DNA from 2 places in the Stenotrophomonas sp. 22LJNL06-5-1 genome. Region 1 is predicted to be linked to the other one. Evidence: riboswitches for the same ligand, from Rfam matches in the RefSeq annotation. Region 1 holds a riboswitch; the other holds the start of a gene.
The links. Region 1 has a riboswitch for cobalamin ahead of btuB (TonB-dependent vitamin B12 receptor). Riboswitches for the same ligand answer to the same signal wherever they lie in the genome.

Region 1 (7,803 bases):
CCACGGTGCGATGGAAGCGCTGCAGCTGGCGCTGCGTGCAGTGACCCAGCCCGGTGACGCGGTCGGCATCGAGGCGCCGTCCTACTTCAACCTCTACCCATTGCTGGCCAACCTCGGCCTGCAGGCCATCGAGCTGCCCACCCACCCGCAGCATGGGCTGGATGTGGATGCGCTGGATGCGCTGCTGGAACACACATCGCTGGCCGCACTGGTGGTGATGCCGACCGTGCACAACCCGCTGGGCTGCACCATGCCGACGGCCGCCAAGCAACGCCTGGCCGAACTGGTCAACGCACGCCAGCTGCCGCTGATCGAGGATGCGGTGTATGCCGAGCTGCAGTTCTGCGAACCGCCGGCGCCCTTGCTGAAAGCCTTCGATCGCGACGGCTGGGTGATGGTAGTCGGTGGTTTCTCCAAGACGCTGGCGCCGGATTACCGCATCGGCTGGCTGGATGGCGGCCGCTTCGCCGAGCGCATCGCGCTGCTGAAATTCCAGTCCACCGGCGGCGAGCCGCAGCTGCTTGGCGACGCGGTGGCGGCGTATCTGGAAGCGGGCAGCTACGAGCACCACCTGCATCGCATGCGCCGGCTGTACCGCGAACAGGTCGGGCGGCTGCGCCAGCTGGTGGCCGAACACTTCCCGGTCGGCACCCGTGCCACCGAGCCACAGGGCGGCTTCCTGCTGTGGCTGGAACTGCCGGGCGTGGATACGCGCGAGCTGTTCGAGCATGCGCTGCAGGAAGACATCGTGTTCATGCCAGGCCAGGTGTATTCGCGCGGGGCGCGCTACCGCCACTGCCTGCGGCTGTCGTGCTGCCAGACGCTGGATGCACGCTTCATCGGTGCGGTGGAACAGTTGGGTGCGATCGCGCGGGAGCTGGCGGCTGCAGCACGGTAGTGCCGGCCGCTGGCCGGCAACTGCACGCACGTGATTGCATCGAGATTGCCGGCCAGCGGCCGGCACTACCCAGGATCAATCGAGCAGGTGCGCCGCCAACGCTTCACCATCCGCCCCCGGAAGATTGGGCAGCCTCCCCCAGCACGGCATCGGCAGGCGCTGCTGCAGCGTTGCGATGTTCTCATCCTGGCGCTGCATCGCCGGGTCGATGTGGTTGCCGATCCAGCCCAGGCACTCCACGCCACTGGCCTGCAGCGACTGCGCGGTCAGTCGCGCATGGTTGACGCAGCCCAGCCGCATGCCCACCACCAGCAGCACCGGCAGCCGCAATGCGCGCACCAGGTCGAGCTGGTCGAGCGTGGCCGAGACCGGTGCCAGCCAACCGCCAACACCCTCCACCACCACGACATCGGCCTGCGCGCGCAGACGCTCGAACGCGGCCACGATCGGCGCCAGCGCCACGTGCACGCCATCCTCGGCAGCGGCCAGCTCCGGTGCCAGCGGCTGGCGCAACGCATATGGGTTCAGATCGGCATAGTCCGGTACCGGCCAGCTGGCCGCCTGCAGCGCCAATGCGTCTTCGTTGCGCAGGCCCTGGCCCAGATCCTCGCTGCCGCTGGCCACCGGCTTCATACCCACCGCACGCAGGCCGCGCCGGCGCAGTGCATGCAGCAGCGCGGTGCTGGCCGCGGTCTTGCCGATCTCGGTATCGGTGCCGGTGACGAACAGGGCGGGCGGCAGCGTAACGGGCAATGGCATCGATGGGCTCCAACGGGGCAACAGAGCGAGCATTATCGCCGGCCCGGCGCGCTTGCTAGACTGCGGGCATGTTCGCCAATGCCTCGCTCACCGGCAGCAAGCCGGAACAATACGCTCAGCTGCTGGAACAGGCCCGTGGCCTGGTCTACGCCGAGTCCGACCGCATCGCCAACGCGGCCAACCTCTCGGCACTGGTCTACCACGCCCTGCCCGACCTGAACTGGGTGGGCTTCTACCTGTACGACGGCAAGGAGCTGGTGGTCGGCCCGTTCCAGGGCCTGCCGGCCTGCGTGCGCATTCCGCTGGACAAGGGCGTGTGCGGTGCCGCCGCCAGCCAGCGCGTGACCCAGCGCGTGGACGACGTCGATGCCTTCCCCGGCCACATCGCCTGCGATTCAGCCTCGCGCTCGGAACTGGTGGTGCCGCTGCTGCGCGGTGATGAACTGATCGGCGTGTTCGATATCGACAGCCCGAAGGTCGGCCGCTTCGATGCCGACGACCAGGCTGGCCTGGAAGCCATCGCCCGCGTGTTCGTCGAGGCGCTGGGATGAGCGCACCGAAGCTGCGCAACATCGGCCCGAAGAGTGCGGCGTGGCTGCGCCAGGTCGGCCTGCGCAGCCGCGAAGACCTGGTCGCGATCGGTGCCGTGGGCGCCTTCGTCAAGGTCAGGCGCGCGGGCTTCAAGCCCAGCCTGAACCTGTTGTACTCGCTGGAAGGCGCACTGCTGGACTGCCACTGGCAGGAACTGAGCGAGCCGCAGCGTGAGGCGCTGGTGCAGGATTACGAAGCGCGCATCGCCGCGCATCCGCTGAAGGCAGCCGGCCCGGCGTCGGGCCCGGTGCATGAGCAGCGCTTCGATGCTGACGATGACGCTGAGGACAGCGTGGCCGAGCGCGTGGACGAGGATTGAGGCGTCCGCGTTCCTGGGCATGCCGGCCAGCGGCCGGCACTACCATTGTGATGCGGGATCGGTAGCGCCGGGCCATGCCCGGCGAGTGCGCTCAGGGCTGCTGCAGCTCCAGCAGCTCGCCCACCAGCCCGACCTCACCGCGCTCCAGCCACACCCGCAGGCGCGTGCCGTGGTCGATGCGCAGGGCCCAGCACAGCGACATCGGCAGGCCGCAGACCTGCGACAGCACCATGCGCAGCGGGCCACCATGGCTGACCACCAGCGTCGGCACCGGATCGTCATCATCGAGCAGGCGATCCAGCGCGCGCGCGATGCGCCGCTCAAAGTGGCCCCAGCTCTCGCCATTCGGTGGCGGGAACGCGTGCGGGTCGGCATGGAAGGCCGCCAGTGCATCCTCCGGCAGGTCGAACAGCGACTGCCCGTCCCAATCGCCGAAATCCAGCTCTTCCCATTCCTCATCCGCTTCCACGTCCAGCCCACGGGGGGTGGCCAGGGCCATCGCCGTGTGCAGCGAGCGCAGCCGTGGCGAACTGATCACCCGTTCCCAGGGCTGTGCGGCGTAGGCGTCGACCAGTTCCTGCGGCAGGCGGGCCAGCTGCGGTGGATCGCTGCGGCCATCGAGGAACTCATCGCGACCGTTGCCGGCATGGCGGACCAGGTCGAGGATCATGCGTGCGTCCTGTACAGGCAACGCGGGAACAGCGGAAAACGGGCGGACATCGGCAACGGCACCACGGGATCGAGGGGCCATTCTAAAGGCACGGCAAAGGCAGACGAGCAAGCGCGGTGCTACGGGCCGCCTGCGATGCCGTAGACTGCGCGCACTTCCAGGTGACCTGCGGCCTCGGCCGGCAGGTTGAAACGGGAAGCCGGTGACGCGTGATTCCACGCCAGGCCGGCGCTGCCCCCGCAACGGTAAGCACGTCAGTTCCAGGCAACACCGCCACTGTGCCGCAGGCATGGGAAGGCGCCTGGACGGTGGCCTCGCGCCACCCGGCGGCAAGCCCGGAGACCGGCCCGGAAGCCTCAGGTCGCGATGCGGTGGGCATGGCGCTGGATGACGCGGCCTGTGCTGCGGCATCGGCGCGTGCCTGCCTTCGCGGCTCCTCCCCTTCGCCGCGCGGGCGTGCGTGGCACCTGGAGTCCCCCATGAAGCTGCAGTCCCGAATGCTGTCCCTGGCCGTGCTGGCCGCCCTGCCCGCGCTGGCCCAGGCCGCCGATGACACCACGGCGCTCGACCAGATCCTGGTCACCGCCACCCGCACCCCCATCGCGCTGCAGGACAGCATCGCGCCGGCGCAGGTGATCGACCGCGCGCAGATCGAATCCAGCCAGGCCACGTCGCTGCAGGAGCTGCTGCGCGGCCGCGCCGGCATCAACCTGACCAATGCCGGCGGGCTCGGCAAGCAGAGCTCGCTGTTCCTGCGCGGCACCAACTCGGGCCACACCGTGGTGCTGGTCGATGGTGTGCGCATCAACAGCGCCGACCTCGGCCTGGCCATGTACCAGGACCTGCCGCTGGCGCAGATCGAGCGCGTCGAAATCGTGCGTGGACCGCAGTCGAGCCTGTACGGTGCCGACGCCATCGGTGGCGTGATCCAGATCTTCACCCGCCGCAACCAGGGCGATTTCGCCCCGCACTTCCAGCTCGGTGGTGGCAGCAACGGGCTGCGCGAAGCCAGCGGCGGCATCGGCGGCGGTACCGAGCGCGGCTGGTTCGGCGCCGACATCGCCTACCAGCATTCCGACGGCATCGATGCCTGCCGCGGCTCGGCGACGCTGTTCACCGGCTGCTTTGCCGACGAACATGACCGCGACGGCTACCGCAACCTGTCCAAGAGCCTTCGCGGCGGTTATACCTTCAACGACCAGTGGAACGTGGAAGGCAGCGCATTGCGCGCCGACGGCAAGAACCACTACGACGGTTACTACAACTACTCGGAGACCCGCCAGCAGGTGCTGGCCGGCAAAGTGCGCTTCACCCCGTCCGAACGCCTGGCATTCACTGCCAACGTCGGCCGCAGTGACAACGAGTCGGATAACTTCGGCGCACCGGGGGTGTTTGGCAGCGCGCAGACCCATCGTGACAGCGCCTCGCTGCAGGGTGACATCACGCTGGCCGAAGGTCAGCTGCTGAGCACCGGCGTGGACTGGAGTGAGGACAACCTGGATGGCAGCAGCGCCGGGTATCTCGTCGACAGCCGCCGCAACACCGGCGTGTTCGTGCAGTACCAGGGCCGCTTCGGCCGCCACCAGCTGCAGGTCAGTGCCCGCAACGACGACAACCAGCAGTTCGGCAACCACGCCACCGGCAGCCTCGGCTGGGCGATGCAGCTGGAGCATGGTCTGCGCGTCAATGCCAGCTACGGCACGGCGTTCAAGGCGCCGACCTTCAGCGACCTGTACGACCCGTGGAGCGGCGTGCCGACGTTGAATCCGGAGAAGTCCAAGAGCACCAACCTTGGCGTTTCGCAGCAGGGTCAGGGCTGGCACTGGGGCCTGGATGTATACGAAACCCGCATCGATGACCTGATCACCTACGATGCGTCCACGATGAAAATGCAGCAGGTGGAGAAGGCGCGCATCCGTGGCGCCGAGCTGACCGGTGGCGTGCTGCTGGCCGGCTTCGACATCAGCGCGCAGCTGAGCTACACCGATCCGCGCAACCGCACCCACGGCAGCACCCAGTTCGACAACTGGCTGCCGCGACGTGCACAGCAGACCGCGCGCCTGGACATCGACCGCCGTTTCGGCGACTTCCGTGCCGGCCTGACCGTGCAGGGTGCGGGCAAGCGCTATGACAACGCCAGCAACTCGGTGAAGGTTGGCGGCTACGGCACGCTGGACCTGCGCGCCGAGTACGCACTGACGCCATCGTGGTCGCTGCTGGCACGTGCCGCCAACGTCTTCGACCGTCGCTACGAAACGGTGGCGTGGTTCAACCAGCCCGGCCGCGAATATCAGCTGAGCGTGCGTTACCAGCCGAAGTGACCGCAATGGTCATTGGTAGTGCCGGCCGCTGGCCGGCAACATCATGACCTTCGGCAACGTCCCCGGAGTTGCCGGCCAGCGGCCGGCACTACCCCCTGCTTCAGCCCCGCAACCCCGGCAGTTCACGCAGGTCGTCGATCACCGCCACCGCATGCGCGGTGGCCAGGTCCAGGCCGCGCGGGTAGCCGTAACGCACCAGCGCGATCGGCATGCCGGCATCTTCGGCGGCTCGGTAGTCGGTCAACGAATCACCCACCATCAGGCAGGCGTCCACCGGCAGCCCGAAGTGCGCGGCGATGTGCCGCAGCGGTTCACCACTGGGCTTGCGCTGCGGCAGCGAATCGCCGCCCAGTATCAGCGCGAACGCATCACCGATGCCCAGATGCTGCAGCAGTGGTGGCACCAGCGCTTCGGGCTTGTTGGTGCAGATCGCCAGCGGCACGTTGCGTGCACGCAGTTGCGCCAGCGCTTCAGCCACGCCATCGAACAGACGCGGGCTGCGCAGCAGGCATTCGCGGTAGTGCACCATGAATACCGGCATCACTTCGGCCAGGTCGACCTCACGACCCGCGGCATGCACGGCCTGTTCGACCAGGCGGCGCACACCGTCGCCGATCCAGCCCAGCACCGTGGCTTCCGGCACGCGTGCCACACCGATGTCCTCCAGCGTACGGTTCAGCGCTTCAGCGATATCAGCTGCGCTGTCGACCAGCGTGCCATCAAGGTCGAACACGACCAGCGGATAGGGATACGACAAGGGACGGCACCTGCATGACGTGGGGCCGTCCATTGTACGCCGCTGGTTTTTGCACCGATCCGCCTCAACCGATGCGGCGTGCGCGGGTAGCCAGGAAGGTGGGCAGATAACGGTCGATCAGGAAACGCGGCTGCGGCTGCCAGTCTTCCATGAAGCGATCGATGATGAAGCCGGCATCCAGCTGGCCACCGATCAGTTCGGTCAGGCTGTGGCCGAAGGTCAGCGCGTCGCCACGGGCCAGTTTCGCCTCGCGTTCGGCCGCTGGCAGGTCTTCCAGGTCCGAATAGGGAATGGCGTACTGCGGCCGGATCAGGCCCTGCGCATCCAGCTGCGGATCGCGCGCACCAACGAACAGCACCGGATTGTAGAAGCTGGCCATCAGCATGCCATCGCGTGCCAGCACGCGGCGGCATTCGGTCCACACCGGGCGCACATCAGGCACATACAGGTTCGAGATCGGGTGGAACACCACATCGAAACTGTCGTTGGCGAACACGTGCAGATCGCGCATGTCACCCTGCACGGTGCGCAGCTGCAGGCCATCGCGCGCGGCGACCCTGCGGTCCTGTTCCAGCTGCCCGTCGGACAGGTCGAACACGGTGACGTCAGCGCCCGCAGCGGCCAGCACCGGTGCCTGCTGGCCACCGCCCGAGGCCAGGCACAGGATGCGACGGCCGCGCACATCACCCATCCAGTCCAGTGGCAACGCACGGGGCGTCAGGTGCACCTGCCAGCGGCCTTCGCGCGCGGCGGCAATGGTTGAACTTTCCACCGGGCGCGACCATTCGCGCACTTCGCTGGCCTGGCGGTCCCAGGCAGCACGGTTGTGGTCGATCAAGGCCTGTCCATGGTTCATGTGTTCTCCTTGCCCGGCGGGCGCCAATCCAGATCCTGGAAGGCCGGGCTGGCGAAACACTCGCCCAGGAAATCCAGGAATCGCCGCATGATAGCGGGCTGCTGGCGCCGTGACGCGTACACGGCATGAATGCCGAGTTCGTCCAGGCTGAATTCGGGCAGCAGTTCGATCAGCTCACCACTGCGCAGCAGCGGCGCCACCTGGTAGGTCGGCAGCATGGCGATACCGGCACCGGCGCGCACCGCCTCCAGCAGCAGCGAGGCCTCGTTGGCGCTGATGTTGCCGCCCACCGCCACCGACAGCGAACGCCCATCGCGGTGCAGCTGCCACAGGCTCTTGCCAACGTAATGGTGGGTCAGGCAGTTGTGCGCGGCCAGGTGCTCGGGGGCGGTCGGCGTGCCGCGCACCTGCAGGTAGGACGGCGTCGCGCACAGCACCGAGCGGCAGGTGGCCAGCCGCCGTGCGATCAGGCTGGGGTCGATCTGGCGCGCGATGCGCACGGCCAGGTCCACCCGCTCTTCCACCAGGTTCACCGTGCGGTCGACCAGCAGCAGCTCGATGCGCGCCGCTGGATGACGCGCAACGAAGCCGGCCACCGCCCGTGCCAGGTGGCTCTGCCCGAACGACACGCT
Region 2 (7,803 bases), on a different contig from region 1:
GTGCCAGTACTCCGCCGAAGACGGCCGTGCCAGCGACTGGCACGCCATGCACCTGGGCAACCTGGCGCAGTCCGGTGCCGGCCTGCTGATCCTGGAAGCCACCGCGGTCGAACCGCGCGGCCGCATCAGCTGGGCCGACCTGGGCCTGTGGGACGACGGCACCGAGGCCGCACTGGCACAGGTGCTGGCCAGCGTCCGCCGCTGGTCACCGATGCCGCTGGGCATCCAGCTGGGCCACGCCGGCCGCAAGGCCTCGGTGAATCGTCCATGGGACGGTGGTGGTCAGCTGCCGGCCGATGATGTGCGTGGCTGGCCCACCGTGGCGCCGTCGCCGCTGCCGTTCCATGCCGGCGATCCGGCACCGCAGGAACTGGACGAGGCCGGCATCGCCGAGGTCATCGCCGCCTTCGCCGCCAGCGCGGTACGCGCCGAGCGCCTGGGCTTCGAGCTGATCGAGCTGCATGCCGCGCACGGCTATCTGCTGCACCAGTTCCTGTCGCCGCTGAGCAACCGTCGCACCGATGGCTACGGTGGCTCGCTGCCGAACCGCCTGCGTCTGCTGGTGGAAGTGTTCGACGCGGTGCGTGCGGCAGTGTCCGACAAGGTCGCGGTGGGTGTGCGCATTTCCGCCAGCGACTGGGTCGATGGCGGCTGGGATCTGGTGCAGAGCGAAGCGCTGGCCCAGGTGCTGGACGCGCGCGGCTGCAATTTCCTGCATGTCTCCAGCGGCGGCCTGGACGAGCGCCAGAAGATCACCGTCGGCCCGGGCTATCAGGTGCCGTTCGCGGCCGCGATCAAGGCCAAGGTGCGCATGCCGGTCATCGCCGTGGGCATGATCACCGAGCCCGAGCAGGCCGAATCGATCCTGCGCCATCGCCACGCTGATGCCGTGGCCCTGGCGCGCGGCATCCTCTACGACCCGCGCTGGCCGTGGCATGCCGCCGCCGCGCTGCGCGACAGCGTGGAACCGGCGCCGCAGTACCTGCGTTGCGAGCCGCGCGATGCGCGCGGCGTGTTCAAGGTGCGCTGAGGCTCACACCCGCCAGGCCGGCGCCATGCCGGCCTGCAGGTGCTCGAACAGCGCGCGGATCTTGGCGGTGAAGTCGCGACGGTCGCTGACGCAGAAATAGACCTCCATCGGCTCCGGGCGCCATGTAGTGTCGGCGCCGAACACCGCCTGCAGGCGGCCATCGCGCAGGTACGGCTCGGCCACGAATGCGGCCAGCCGGGTGATGCCGGCACCGGTCGCAGCCAGCGTTGCCAGTGCATCGATGTCATCGCAGACCATGCTCGGCGGCAGTGCGGCGTCCACGCGCTGGCCATCCTTCAGCAGGCCCCAGCGCAACGGCCGGCCATCGGTGGGGAAGCGGTGCAGCAGCCCGCGATGACCGCTCAGCTCGGAGGGCTGCTTCGGCGTGCCGTGTGCCTTCAGGTAGGCCGGTGAGGCGCAGAACACGAACGGCACGCGCGCCAGCTGCCGCGCGACCACACCGTCTTCCAGCTGCGCACCGATGCGGATGCTGGCATCTACCGCTTCGGGGCCGTGCTGCACGGCGCGGTCGGTCAGGCGCAGCTCCAGCTGCAGCTGCGGGTAGCGCTGCTGCAGCGACGGCAGCAACGGTGCCAGCACGTGGCGACCGAACGCGCTGCTGCTGGCGATGCGCAGCGGTCCGGCCGGTTCGATGTCACCGGAGGTGACCATCGCCTGCGCGCGCGCCAGGTCGGCTTCGATGTGGCGCACCTGCGCCAGGTACAGCGCGCCGGCCTCGCTGAGGGCCAGCTGCCGCGTACTTCGGTTCAGCAACCGTACGCCCAGATGGGCCTCCAGACGGTTGATGTTCTGGCCGACTGCGGTGGCGCTGATGCCAAGAATGCGGGCCGCGGCGGCAATGCTGCCGGTCTCTGCGGTGCGGGTGAAGCTGCGGATCAGTTGCAACAGGTTCATGACCGACCAGCTTGCCACGGGGAAGCCCAAGTATCGCTTGGGACTGAACCAAGCAGTTCGGTTGCATCGGAGACCATCGATCCGGCAGGCAGGTCGCTGCCCTACACTCGGAAGATGCGCCCCGATTCCATTCTTACCCTGTCCTGCCCCGACCGCACCGGCATCGTCTACCGCGTGTCAGGCCTGCTGTTCGACCACGGCTGCAACATCCTCGACGCCCAGCAGTTCGGTGATGAGGAAAGTGGCCGCTTCTTCCTGCGCGTGCACTTCGACCGCGATGCCAGCCTGCCGCTGGAGACCGTGCACGCGACCATGGCCACGCTCGCCGAAGGCTTCGGCATGGATTGGCAGCTGCATGATGGCCGCCGCCGCGCACGCCTGCTGGTGCTGGTCAGCAAGCAGGGGCACTGCCTCAACGATCTGTTGTTCCGCGCCCACAGCGGCCAGCTGAAGGTGGACATCGCGGCGGTGGCGTCCAACCACGCCGACTTCGCGCCGCTGGCGGCGTCCTACCAGGTGCCGTTCCACCACCTGCCGGTGACCGCCGAGACGCGTGCGGTGCAGGAGCAGCAGATCATCGACCTGGTCGAGCGCGAGCGCATCGACCTGGTGGTGCTGGCGCGCTACATGCAGATCCTGTCACCCACGCTGTGCCGTGCGCTGGCCGGCCGTGCGATCAACATCCATCACAGCTTCCTGCCCAGCTTCAAGGGCGCGCAGCCGTACCACCAGGCACACGCGCGCGGGGTCAAGATCATCGGCGCCACCGCGCACTACGTCACCGAGGACCTGGACGAAGGCCCGATCATCGAACAGGACGTCGCCCGCGTGGACCACGCGATGGCACCGCGCGAACTGGTGCGGCTGGGCAGCGATACCGAATCGCAGGTGCTGGCGCGCGCGGTGCGCCGCCATGTGGAGCACCGCATCCTGCTCAACGGGCACCGCACGGTGGTGTTCCGGTAATCGCCCATCCCGCGTCCGCCGGGCATGGCCCGGCACTACCGCTCTGGGTCAGACGACCGCGATCCCCGCCTTGCCCAGTGCCTCGCGCACCATCGCGTCGTTGGCTTCGGTCACCGGCCGGGTCAGGTCCCACAGGAACTTCACCCGGAAGCCGGACTTCACCGCGTCCTGCGCGCTCCACAGCACGCAGTAGTCGCGGGCCAGGCCGCACACATGCACTTCGCGGATGCGGCGTTCGTGCAGCCAGCCGGCCAGGCCGGTGGCCGGGCGCTCGCCATCGGGGCCGTGGTTCTCGCGGAAGGCGCTGTACGAATCCACCTGTTGGCGCGTGCCCTTGCGCAGAATCAGGTCGGCCACGGTCCAGTCCACGCCTGGGTGCAGGGCGGCACCGGCGCTGCCCTGCACGCAGTGGTCGGGCCACAGGGTCTGCGGCTGCGCGTGCAACAGGATGGTCTCGAAGGGGCGCTGGCCGGGGTGCTGGCTGGCGAACGAGGCATGGTCGGCCGGGTGCCAGTCCTGTGTTGCCACCACGGTGCGGTAGCGGCGCTGCGCCAGCAGATCGGCAATCGGTGCCACCAGTGCATCGCCCTGGTCGCAGGCCAAGGCGCCACCGGGCATGAAGTCCGGCTGCAGGTCGATCACCAGCAGGGCGACATCGGCGGGCAGGGCGGTCATGGCAGATCCGGTACAACAGAAGGGGCGACCAGCGTGGCCGCCCCATGCCTGCACGTCAATCGCCCTGCGGCGTCTCAGCGCCCTGCCCGTAGTACAACAGGCCGATCTTGATCCGCTCGCGGCCATTCTCGCGGCGATGGCGGTTGGCATCGCGCAGCGAGTACACGCAGCCGCAGTACTCCTGCTGGTAGAACTGCTCGCGCTTGCTGATCTCGATCATGCGGCTGGCACCGCCGCCCTTGCGCCAGTTGTAGTCCCAGTACTGCAGGCCTTCATAGCGCGACGCGGCGCGGATGCCGCAGTCGTTGATCTGCGCCATGTTCTTCCAGCGCGAGATGCCCAGCGAAGAACTGATGGTGTCGTAGCCGTGCTCGTGCGCGTACAGCGCAGTGCGCTCGAAGCGCATGTCGAAGCACATCGTGCAGCGGATGCCGCGTTCGGGCTCGTTTTCCATGCCGCGTGCACGGCTGAACCAGTTGTCGGTGTCGTAGTCGCAGTCGATGAAAGGAATGCCGTGCTGCTCGGCGAAGCGGATGTTCTCCTGCTTGCGTAGCTCGTACTCCTTCACCGGATGGATGTTGGGGTTGTAGAAGAAGATCGCGTAGTCGATCCCGGAGGCGGTGATCGCCTCCATCACTTCGCCGGAGCAGGGGGCGCAGCATGAATGCAGCAGCAGGCGCGTGCCATCGGCGGGCAGGGTCAGGGTGGGGCGTTGGAGCTCGGTCATCGTCAGGTACCGCATGGACCGCCGGCAACGGCGGTGGCCCATGCATCAGCGCGTGGGTGAACGGGTCTGGCCGGATACCGTGAACAGGACGCACGCGACCGCATCGCCTGCACGCGCAGGACAACGACGGCCCCGGCAACCTCCCCGCGGAGATTCCAGGTCGAGTCAGGGGACGGTCGTGTCCCCCGGCCGGGGCCGGTATTCGGGCTGATGGACACGGGCCGCAGCCCACCTACTACCTGCCGCTTCCCAGGCGCGAGCCCAGTGCTGTTGGCAGGATTCGTTTCCATTCACCGCTGCGGGGCAGCTCCGGAATGGGCGCGCGAGGCGCCTTCACCGGATTCCCGTTTAAATCCCGACCGCCATCCAGCCACGGCAGGGATACCTTCGGCGCGCCCACGGTGGACGCGTCGAGGGCAATGGTCAAGGGCCAATCAAAGCGCAGGGCTGTGGCTCGTTTCTCAGGCGGTGAGAGCGCCTCTTGCCATACTGGGCACCGACAGACGGGAGGTGGCTCGTGGCGGCGAAGTACTGCGATCTGGTCATGAAAGGCGGCATCACCAGCGGCATCGTGTACCCCAATGCGGTACTGGCGCTGGCGCGCGAGTATCGATTCAAGAGCATCGGCGGCACCTCGGCCGGCGCCATTGCTGCGGCGGTGGCGGCCGCGGCGGCCTGCGGTGATCGCCGCCAGCAGGCGGGCGAGCACCTGCCTGGCGATGCCGGCTATGGCGGGTTGTCGGCGGTATCGGCGCAGTTGTCGCGGCGCGGCTTCATCTACAGCCTGTTCCAACCGGCGCGGGGCGCGCGCGCCGCCTATCGGTTGCTGGTGGTACTGACCGGCAATGCCAGCCTGCCGCACAAGCTGCTGTGCCTGGCCGTTGCCGTGTTCGAGATCGCGCCGCTGGAGGTGCTGGTGTCGCTGGCGCTGCTGTTGGGCCTGGGCTGGTGGGGCGGTGGCTGGAGCGGCGTGGCCGCCACGCTGCTGCCGTCGCTGCTGTGCGCGTACGGTGCGGGTGTGGCCGGTGCCGCGCTGCGGGTGGCGCGGGTGGCGCGGCGCAACCTGCTGGGCCTGTGCAGCGGCCTCGGCCGCGATGCACGCACGCCGGCGTTGACCGAGTGGCTGCACGAGTGCCTGCAGCAGTTGTCCGGCAAGCCGCTGGATGCACCGCTCACCTTCGCCGACCTGCATGACGCGCCGCGCTATGCCGGCGAGCCGGACAGCCCGCATGCGATCAGCCTGCAGATGATCACCACCTGCGTGTCGCACAACGAGCCACGCACACTGCCATTGGGCGGCGCGCAGTTCTGGTTCCTGCGCGAGGAGTTCGAGCAGCTGTTCCCGGCCAGCGTGGTGCAGTGGCTGGTGACGCAGGCCGGCCCGCCGCTGGAGGTGGCGGGCCGGCAGTACTACCATCTGCCGCAGGGCCCGAAGCTGCCGGTGCTGGTGGCCACGCGCATGAGCCTGAGCTTCCCGTTGCTGATCAGCGCAGTGCCGCTGCATGAGCCTTCGCGCCGTGAGCGCCGCTGCGAACCCACCGCGCCTGCCGCCGACCAGGAGCACAACGTGGCCGACAGCATGGAAGGGCTGACCAGTGCCGGGCAGACCTGTGGCCCGGTGATCACCGCCTTCCGCATCTGCTGGTTTTCCGATGGTGGCATCAGCAGCAACTTCCCGATCCATCTGTTCGATGCCGCCTTGCCGCGCTGGCCGACCTTCGCCATCAACCTGGTCTATCCGCAGCACGCTGAAGAGGTGAACCACGGCAGCAGTGGCCGACAGGCGCTGGAACATGCCGTGTTCCTGCCCACCGAGAACCGTCACGGCTGGCAGCGTACCTACCAGTCGATCGCCACGCCGTTGGCGGCCGCCGAGCTGGGGCGTTTCCTGTTCGCGGTGGTGGCGACCATGCAGAACTGGCGCGATCTGCTGCAGGCGCGCGCACCGGGTTACCGCGACCGCATCGTGCATGTCAGCCTGCAGGGCGACGAAGGTGGCATGAACCTGGACATGCCGCAGGAGGTGCTGACCCGCATCGCCGACAAGGGCAGCCTGGCCGGTGCGCGCTTCTGCTCGTTCTCGTTCGAGAACCACTACTGGATCCGCTGGCGCAACCTGGCTTCGGCCTATCAGCGCTACACGCTGGAAGTGGCGCGAACCGACGATCCGGCGCAGCAGGTGCTGGCCTACCGCGCGGCGTACTCGATGGTTGCCCGCGGTGAACCGACCCCGCCGTCGTACAAGCTGGGCTCGGAAGACAAGCGGCTGGCCTCGCAGCAGCTGTGGGGCTTGATGGTCGAGCAGGGACGCACCTGGGAGGACCTCGGCCCCGACCTCACTGACGGCGCACCGCGTCCGCTGCCGCAGATGAAGGTGACGCCGATCTACTGATTTCCGCCGCAGCCGATTGAACTGTTCTGGTGGGTGCCGACCTTGGTCGGCACGATCTGATCCCTGCCGTGCCTCATCGCCACGGCTCCACCACCGCATCGCCCTGCAACGGCGCATACAACGGCAACGCCAGCTCCTGCTTCACCCAGCCCGGATTGAGCGCGCGCAGGCCGGCGAGGTATTCCCGGGCCAGCGCGATATCACCCTGCCGCATGGCCAGGCGCGCAGCGCGCGCCCAGGTGCGGTCCCAGCCGTGGGCCAGTGACAACGAGGTCGCCAGCGCAGCACGCGCACCCTCCACATCACCGTTCTCCCAACGTTCCTCCGCGCGGATGATCGCCTCGTTGGACAGACGCATGTCGTACAGCTCGCGCAGCCTCGCCACGGCATGCGGATCGGCGTCCACACGCAGGTCGGTGTCCCGCCAGTCGCCGCCGGGCGTACGCACCAGCAGCGCCGCCGACCACTGTCCGCTGCGTTGACCACCCGCTGCCTGACCAGCTTCCAGCGCCGCCAACAAGCGCGCGGCCAGCGGCCCACGTGAGGTGGCGAAGACGCGTTGCATCGTGGCCAGCACCTCCGGCCCGGCCAGCCCATTGCCCTGCACGCTCAGCATCCCCTCACCCTGCGCACCTGCCCAATCCGCCTGCTGCGCGGTAGCGCCGGTGTACTGCGCATTGCCGCCACGCGCGCTGACCAGTCCCACCTGTCGTTCGGCAAGCGTGGTGCCATCGAAGTTGCCGTCTTCATCCAGCAGCTGCTTCAGCACCTGCGCAGGCGTGCGTCCTTTGGCCAGCAGCTCAAGGCCTTTGGAGCCATAGGCCGGGTTGGTCTCGAACTGGCTGGCGACCGCGCCCACCTTCGCCTGTGCCCACGGCACCCCCACGCCCCCGACTGCCAGGTTGTTCGTAGCCACCGCCACCCCGCAGTCGCCGGCCTCATTGCAGGCCGCAATCGAAAAGGTCGCCCACGCCGGCGCGGCGGTGGCAGCAAGCAGCAGGGCCAGGCAAGAGCGCAGCAAGGACATGGGGTGTCTCCAGGGCGGGCATTGCAATGGGATGCAGCCTACGCACGAAAGGTTTAGTAGATCCACGCCAT

Region 2: linked by a shared signal. The riboswitch ahead of AC13GF_RS10690 (epoxyqueuosine reductase QueH) and the one ahead of btuB (TonB-dependent vitamin B12 receptor) in region 1 are both predicted to bind cobalamin.

The regions. Positions count from the first base shown of each region.
Region 1 covers NZ_JBSPUE010000001.1:1,052,763-1,060,565, forward strand. The annotation lists gene AC13GF_RS04875 (aminotransferase-like domain-containing protein) at 1-898, shown strand, start outside; gene bioD (dethiobiotin synthase) at 974-1,657, opposite strand; gene AC13GF_RS04885 (GAF domain-containing protein) at 1,726-2,208, shown strand; gene AC13GF_RS04890 (TfoX/Sxy family protein) at 2,205-2,567, shown strand; gene AC13GF_RS04895 (histidine phosphatase family protein) at 2,659-3,237, opposite strand; cobalamin riboswitch at 3,380-3,602, shown strand; gene btuB (TonB-dependent vitamin B12 receptor) at 3,717-5,558, shown strand; gene gph (phosphoglycolate phosphatase) at 5,659-6,315, opposite strand; gene AC13GF_RS04910 (class I SAM-dependent methyltransferase) at 6,380-7,171, opposite strand; gene AC13GF_RS04915 (LysR family transcriptional regulator) at 7,168-7,803, opposite strand, start outside.
Region 2 covers NZ_JBSPUE010000004.1:93,066-100,868, reverse strand. The annotation lists gene AC13GF_RS10710 (NADH:flavin oxidoreductase/NADH oxidase) at 1-1,030, shown strand, start outside; gene AC13GF_RS10705 (LysR family transcriptional regulator) at 1,034-1,945, opposite strand; gene purU (formyltetrahydrofolate deformylase) at 2,060-2,911, shown strand; gene pncA (bifunctional nicotinamidase/pyrazinamidase) at 2,960-3,586, opposite strand; gene AC13GF_RS10690 (epoxyqueuosine reductase QueH) at 3,642-4,328, opposite strand; cobalamin riboswitch at 4,490-4,703, opposite strand; gene AC13GF_RS10685 (RpoH suppressor) at 4,858-6,705, shown strand; gene AC13GF_RS10680 (DUF1028 domain-containing protein) at 6,779-7,732, opposite strand.